3 regions of the Reyranella sp. GW821-FHT14A01 genome follow, and region 2 is predicted to be linked to each of the others. Evidence: predicted binding sites of a transcription regulator. Region 2 holds the regulator's gene; each other region holds the start of a gene.

Region 1 (2,263 bases), on a different contig from region 2:
CCACTGTTACCGATTTTGTGACGGCGGCTTATGCCGCCCCTAAACGTGCGCGAACGGTCGAGGCCGCGCCCAGGCCCAAGACACCGCGGGCCCGGCGGGCGATCAAGTTCGTTGCCATGGAAGAACTCATGCTGGCCGATCTCGAGGCGACCTCGAACCTCGTCAGCCTGCCGACCGAAGAGATCGACAGGCTCGCGCAGATTTTCGGCCTGTCGTTCGACGACGTCGCCGCGCTGTACGCCCGGCGTTAGGACGGCCGCAGCAACCTCACCGCCTCGGTCGAGAGACCGATCGACACCGGCAGGGTGAGCGCGTCGTCGCCATCGATCTGAACCGGCTGGCGGCGGCTTTCGCCGGCATCGTTCAGCACCGAAATCTTCACCTCACGGCCCGAGACGACGCGATAGCCGGCCGTACGCGGCAGCGCGCCGCGCAGGAGAGCGGCGCCGAAGCGCAGGGCATGCATCCAGCCCCAGCGCTCGAACAGGCAGACATGCAGCAGCGGCGCGTCGAGGGACGCTTCCGGCGCCACCACGTAGGGGCCGGCATAGTGACGGGCGTGTGTCACGATGACCGACGACGCCTCGTAGCTGGCCCCGTCGATTTCCACGGCGTAGCGCACCGGTCGGTAGCGGCGCGCCTCGATCAGCGAGCGCCAGACATAAGCCCCCTTGCCCCAGCGGCGCTTCAGCGGCGCGCTGACGCCGGCCACCACCTTGGCGTCGAAGCCGGCGCCGGCCATCAGGGAGAAGCAGCGCGGCCGGCCGGCGGCATTGGCCTGCCCCGGATGCATCAGCACCTGTCGGCCGGCGGTCACCACCTGGGCGAGCGACGAGGCGCTCGAGCCGAGCCCCAGCTCGTGCGCCAGCACGTTGGCGGTTCCCAGCGGCACGATGGCGAGCGGCGGCGCCGTGGCGGCGCGCGCGGCCAACCCGTTCACCACCTCGTTGATCGTGCCGTCGCCGCCGGCGACCGCAATCACCCCGTAACGTTTGGCATCGCACGCTTCGGCGTAGCGACGCGCGTCGCCCGATGCCGTGGTCTCCACGACATCGACCGTCCAGCCCTGGGAACGCACCCGGCGCACGACGGCATCGACCAGGCCGCGACGGCGGCGGCCTGCGGTCGGGTTGAGGATGAGAAGCACGGATGTAGCCGGGTCAGTTTCTTGGGCGAATGTCATAGGACTGTCACAACCAATACACCTCCACGCAACGGCTCACATACACAATCCAGAGCGTACCGTGCAATCTCGCACAACAGATTTTGTGTCGGCCGACATTACTCACATGACCGTGCCCTCATCATGACAATCCACGATCGAAACCAACCCGCGCGCCACCGCGCGATCTTCCTGTCCGACATCCATCTCGGCACGCGCGGCTGTCAGGCCGACATCCTGCTCGACTTCCTCAAGCACAATGAGAGCGAGCATCTCTACCTTGTGGGCGACATCGTCGACGGTTGGAGACTGAAGCGCTGGTGGTACTGGCCGCAGAGCCACAACGACGTCGTGCAGAAGATCATGCGCAAGGCCCGCAAGGGCACCAACGTGGTCTATATCCCCGGTAATCACGACGAGGCGGCGCGGCAATATTGCCAGCTCACCTTCGGCGACGTGCGCGTCGAGGATGAGGTGATCCACGAGATGCCCGACGGCAAGAAGATGCTGGTCATCCACGGCGACCAGTTCGACGGCATCGTGCGCTACGCCCGCTGGCTGGCCATCCTCGGCGACTGGGCCTACGCCGCGGCGCTGCGCCTCAACACGATCTTCAACTGGGGACGCCGCAAGCTCGGCCTGCCCTACTGGTCGCTCTCGGCCTTCCTGAAGCACCGGGTCAAGAACGCCGTGCAGTTCATCACCGACTTCGAGAATGCGGTGGCGAGCGAAGCCCGCCGTCGCGGCGTCGACGGCGTGGTGTGCGGCCACATCCATCATGCCGAGATGCGCATGATCGACGGCGTGCTCTACTGCAACGACGGCGACTGGGTCGAGAGCTGCACGGCGCTGGTCGAGGATTTCGACGGCCGCCTGCGCATCGTCCACTGGGCCGACGAAATGGCCCGCCGCTCGTCGCGTCTTCCCGTATCCCACGTTCAGCTGGCCGCGGAGTAGCCATTTGCGCATTGCCATCGTTACTGATGCCTGGCGGCCCCAGATCAACGGCGTCGTCCGCACTCTCGAAACCGTAGCGCGCATCCTCCGTGCCGAGGGTCATGAGGTCGAGGTCTTCGGCCCCGACCGCTTCCGGACCCTGCC
Region 2 (2,263 bases):
GCATCGAGATCCTGAACGACGACGAACAGGGCGCCGGCTCGGCAACGACCCAGCTCGGTTATCGGATTGCGCTCTGGATCGTCGATGCCATGGCGCTGCTGTTGCCCAGCTTCCTGCCCTGGTCGACCGTGCTCAGCCTGATCGCCGTGCTGATTCTCGTCGGCGTTGCCACGACGCTCTTTGCCGAGGAACCCAAGGCGCTGCGCCCGCGTCTCCACTCGGCCAATGCCTGGATCAAGGAAGCGGTCATCCGGCCGTTCGCCGAGTTCCTCGCCTATCGCGGCTGGGTGATCATCCTGTTGTTTGCGCTGCTCTACAAATACGGCGATGCGCTGGGCGGCACGATGGCACGGCCGTTCTACAATGCGCTGGGCTTCACCGGCCCGGAGATATTCGGAGTCACCAAGAGCTTCGGCGTTGCGGCAACCATCCTGGGCGGACTGATCGGTGGCGTCATGGTGGCGCGCTACGGCCTGTTCAAGTCGCTGCTCGTCGCCGGCATCCTGCAAGCGGTGACAAATCTCCTGTTCTCCTGGCAGGCCCAGGTCGGCCACGATCTCTTCGTCCTCACCATCGCGATCAGCGCCGACAATTTCACCGGCGCGTTGGGCGGCGTCGCCTTCATCGGCTACCTGTCGAGCCTCTGCACCACCGGCATGGCGGGCACTCAATATGCCTTGCTGACTTCGTTGATGGCGTTCGGCCGCACCACCCTGTCGGCGGGCGGCGGCTGGATGGCGGCAGAAACCGGCTGGACCACGTTCTGGATGCTGACCACGCTGCTGGCGATCCCGGGCCTGATGTTGCTGCTCTGGCTCTGGCGATCGGCACAAAAAGAAACCCCTCCTTCCTGACGGAAGGAGGGGTCAGTAAATCGGCTGCGGGTATCGTGCCCGAGCCGGGGGAACCGGCCCATTCCGGAAGCGGGGCGTGGGATGCCGGCCGGGAATGGGCGCACCCTTCCTAGGGGCTCGAGGCTACGGAACCATGACTGATAATGTGGAAAACCCAGCGGCCCTGTGGGCCAATTCCCCTGCCTTCAGGCAAGGGGAAACGGCAGAAGAGGGGCGGGGGTCAGCTCGGCGTCGAGTCGAGCGCGTAGCCGGCGGCGCGGACGGTGCGGATCACGTCGGCGTGGCTCTCGCCGTTCAGCGCGATGCGCAGGCGGCGGATGTGGACGTCGACGGTGCGGGCCTCGACATAGACGTCCTTGCCCCACACCGAATCGAGGAGCTGCTCGCGCGAGAAGACGCGACCGGGATGCTCCATGAAATGGCGCAGCAGGCGGAACTCGGTGGGGCCGAGATGGAGCGGCTTGCCGCCGCGCGTCACGCGATGCGCCACCAGGTCCATGACGATGTCGGCATAGGACAGCGCCTCGTCGGCCAGCGCCGGGCGGATGCGCCGCAGGACGGCGCGGATGCGCGCCACCAGCTCGGTGGGCGAGAAGGGCTTGGGCACGTAGTCGTCGGCGCCGGCGTCGAGGCCGCGCACGCGATCGCCCTCCTCGCCGCGCGCCGTCAGCATGATGATCGGCACGTTGGCGGTCGACGTCTGGCGGCGCAGCTGGCGGCAGACCTCGATGCCCGACATCAGGGGCAGCATCCAGTCGAGCAGGATGAGGTCGGGAACGTCCTCCTGCACCGAGCGCAGCGCCTCCTCGCCGTCATAGGCGACGGCGACCTTGAAGCCCGACTGTTCGAGATTGTAGCGCAGCAGCTCGACCAGAGCCGTTTCGTCCTCGACGATCAGCACCTGCGGCTTCATCGATGAGGTCTGTGCGTCGCGACGCGAAGGACTGGTAGCCACAACCATACTCACGGCGTTTCACTCGCTGCATACATTGCCGCGCTGCCCTTGGGACGGGCCTCGTCGAAGCCGTGGCCGGTCGTGCGGAAGCTCACCAGCTCGGCGATGTTGGTGACGTGGTCGCCGGCGCGCTCGATGTTCTTGGCCATGAACATGAGGTGCGTGCACGCGGTGATCGTGCGCGGATCCTCCATCATGTAGGTGAGCAGCTCGCGGAACAGGCCGGTGTAGACCTGGTCGATCTCCTCGTCGCGCTCCCACACGTCGTGGGCCTTGACCACGTCGCCATTGGCGAAGGCGTCGAGCACGTCCTTGAGCGCGGCCCGTACCAGACGGCCAAGCCGTTCGATGCCGTTCACCGCCGAGACCGGCGCATTGCCCTGGCTCAGCACGATGGTGCGCTTGGCGGTGTTCTTGGCGTAGTCGGCGATGCGCTCGAGCGCCGCCGCGATCT
Region 3 (2,263 bases), on a different contig from region 2:
CCGACGATGCCCTCGAGGCTGTCATTCGCCTCGTTGAGGAAGCACGAGATCGGCAGGCCGCGGCTGGTCCCGCCGTTGCTGAGAACGGGCGTGCTCGGCATGAACCACAGATTGCTGATGTAGTCGTAGAGCCGCTGGGCATGGGCATCGTCGTCGGCATAAGCCGCAGCGACGCGCGCAAACATGTCCTGGTAGCTTTCGCCCGGCAGGAGGTACCGGTCGTTGAGGGTGGCCTTGCCAAAGATGGTCAGGCGAGAATCCCGAGCGGAATCGGTAACAACCCGCGCACCGCTTCGAACTTGAACAACATCAAACACTTGCGGTCCCCTTTTTCTTTTTGTCCACAGTTGTGGATAGAACACTCTGTGGAAGACACCTAGATGTGGGGAGCAGTTCGTCTCTCGCCACTATCCGTAGTTTGCCTCCTAGGTGTTGGCCCTGTCATTGCGAAATTTATTCCCGGTTTGTGAATCTCAAGAATAGGTGGTTAAGCTCCTGAAAAGGCGGGCAAAAAATCGGTTTGAAATTCTGTTTCTTTGACCGTTCACGAACCTTCGCAGGTGCAGCATAACAGGAGAACAAAACGCGCTTTCCCGCGGATTCCGTGGGCCTCAGACAGAAAGCGCAGCGAATCGGCTCAGCCTGTCAGGGCCACCCCGTCAAATGCGAGATTCGGTGGGCATTCTCGGCTTCGCCAAGAGTCCGTCGTCAGAATGTCACGGTGAGGCGTAACATCCGCCGCAGAATCCGGAGGAATGCACAAAATATGGCCATCTCTTCGGCACCCCGTGTTTACGGCCTGGACGCCATTTGCGCCGCCGCCTTGCAGATCGGCGGCGAGGAATCCGCTCAATTTGCGCGCAGGCTGTTCGGACGCCTGTCGGACAAGGATCTCGCCGCCGCGCCCGCCGACCAGCGCGCCGCCGCCGCGAGCTCCCTGCTGGGCTTCACGCGCCGCCGCCTGCCGGGCGTCGCCAAGGTCCGCATCTTCAACCCGTCCCTCGCCGACCACGGCTTCGAGAGCCGCCACACGATCGTGCAGATCGTCAACGACGACATGCCGTTCCTGGTCGATTCGATCACCAACGAGTTCAATCGCCGCGAGATCGCCGTCCATCTGCTCGCCCATCCGGTGATGGCGGCACGCCGCGACCTCGACGGCGACCTGGTCGGCATCGCGCTCGAGGCCGGCGAACGCGCGCGACCCGAATCGATCATGCACATCGAGATCGACCGCCAGGGCGATCCCGCCCTGCTCGACGAGATCGCCGCCGCCCTGACCCGCGTGCTGGCCGAGGTGCGGCTGGCGATCGACGACTGGCACGCGATGCGTCGCGCCTGCCTCGACGCCATCTTCGACCTGGCGCCCGGCCGCGCGCCGAACCTCGCGGAGTACGAGGATTTCCTGCGCTGGCTCGAGGCCAACCATTTCACCTTCCTCGGCCATCGCCGCTATCGCTATGTCGAGGATGCCAGCCAGCCCGCCGGCCTGCGCTACGAGCTGGTGCCGGGATCGGCGCTGGGCATCCTGCGCCGCGACGAGGTCCGCCTGTTCGAGCCCGGCGTCGGCAGCGGCGAGGCGATGGCGCGCTTCGCCCGCGGGCCGCACAACATCCTGATCGTCAAGACCGATCGTCCGTCGCTGGTCCATCGCATCGGCGTGATGGACTGCGTGATCGTGAAGACGTTCGACTCCGACGGGGCCGTTACCGGCGAGCACCGGCTGGTCGGCCTGTTCACGTCGGCCGCCTATCACGCGGCCGTCCACGACGTGCCGCTGCTGCGCGGCAGGGTCGAGACGCTGCTGCGCCGATCGGGTTTCGACCGGCACGGGCACGATGGCAAGGCGCTGCTGGCGATCCTCGATTCCTATCCCCGCGACGAGCTGTTCCAGATCGACGAGGACACGCTCTACGACCATGTGCTGGGCATCCTGCAGTTGCAGGAGCGCCGTCGCGTGGCGCTGTTCTCGCGCCTCGACACGGTCGGCCGCTTCGCCACCGCCCTGGTGTTCGCGCCGCGCGAACGCTTCGATGCCGCGCTCTCGGAACGCTTCGTCGCGATCCTCGAGAAGGCCTGGAGTGGCAAGGTAACGTCGATCTTCGCGTCGGGCAGCAGCGACTCCGCGCTGGTCCAGTCGCTCTATACGTTGAAGCTCAATACACCCGAGCAGGCGGCACCGGATCTCACCCAGCTCGAAAGCAGCCTGGCCGACGCGGCAACCTCGTGGAGCGACCGCCTGCGCGCCTCGCTGCAGGCCAGG

Evidence for each region. The regulator PhoB, encoded in region 2, activates phosphate uptake and scavenging genes when phosphate is short. The targets are predictions, from matches to a motif close to TGTCATNNANCTGTCAT.
Region 1: a site for PhoB is predicted at 1,178-1,194, ahead of AC1ROX_RS20345 (UDP-2,3-diacylglucosamine diphosphatase). Genes of this name have one in related genera too.
Region 3: a site for PhoB is predicted at 704-720, ahead of AC1ROX_RS00970 (NAD-glutamate dehydrogenase). Genes of this name have one in related genera too.

What each region holds. Positions count from the first base shown of each region.
Region 1 is NZ_JBXAPM010000011.1:137,496-139,758, forward strand. Features, by position in the region: gene AC1ROX_RS20335 (hypothetical protein) at 1-251, shown strand, start outside; gene AC1ROX_RS20340 (diacylglycerol/lipid kinase family protein) at 248-1,147, opposite strand; gene AC1ROX_RS20345 (UDP-2,3-diacylglucosamine diphosphatase) at 1,307-2,119, shown strand; gene AC1ROX_RS20350 (glycosyltransferase family 4 protein) at 2,124-2,263, shown strand, end outside.
Region 2 is NZ_JBXAPM010000012.1:36,679-38,941, forward strand. Features, by position in the region: gene AC1ROX_RS21280 (AmpG family muropeptide MFS transporter) at 1-854, shown strand, start outside; gene phoB (phosphate regulon transcriptional regulator PhoB) at 1,075-1,767, opposite strand; gene phoU (phosphate signaling complex protein PhoU) at 1,818-2,263, opposite strand, start outside.
Region 3 is NZ_JBXAPM010000001.1:192,585-194,847, reverse strand. Features, by position in the region: gene AC1ROX_RS00975 (ribonucleoside-diphosphate reductase subunit alpha) at 1-245, opposite strand, end outside; gene AC1ROX_RS00970 (NAD-glutamate dehydrogenase) at 767-2,263, shown strand, end outside.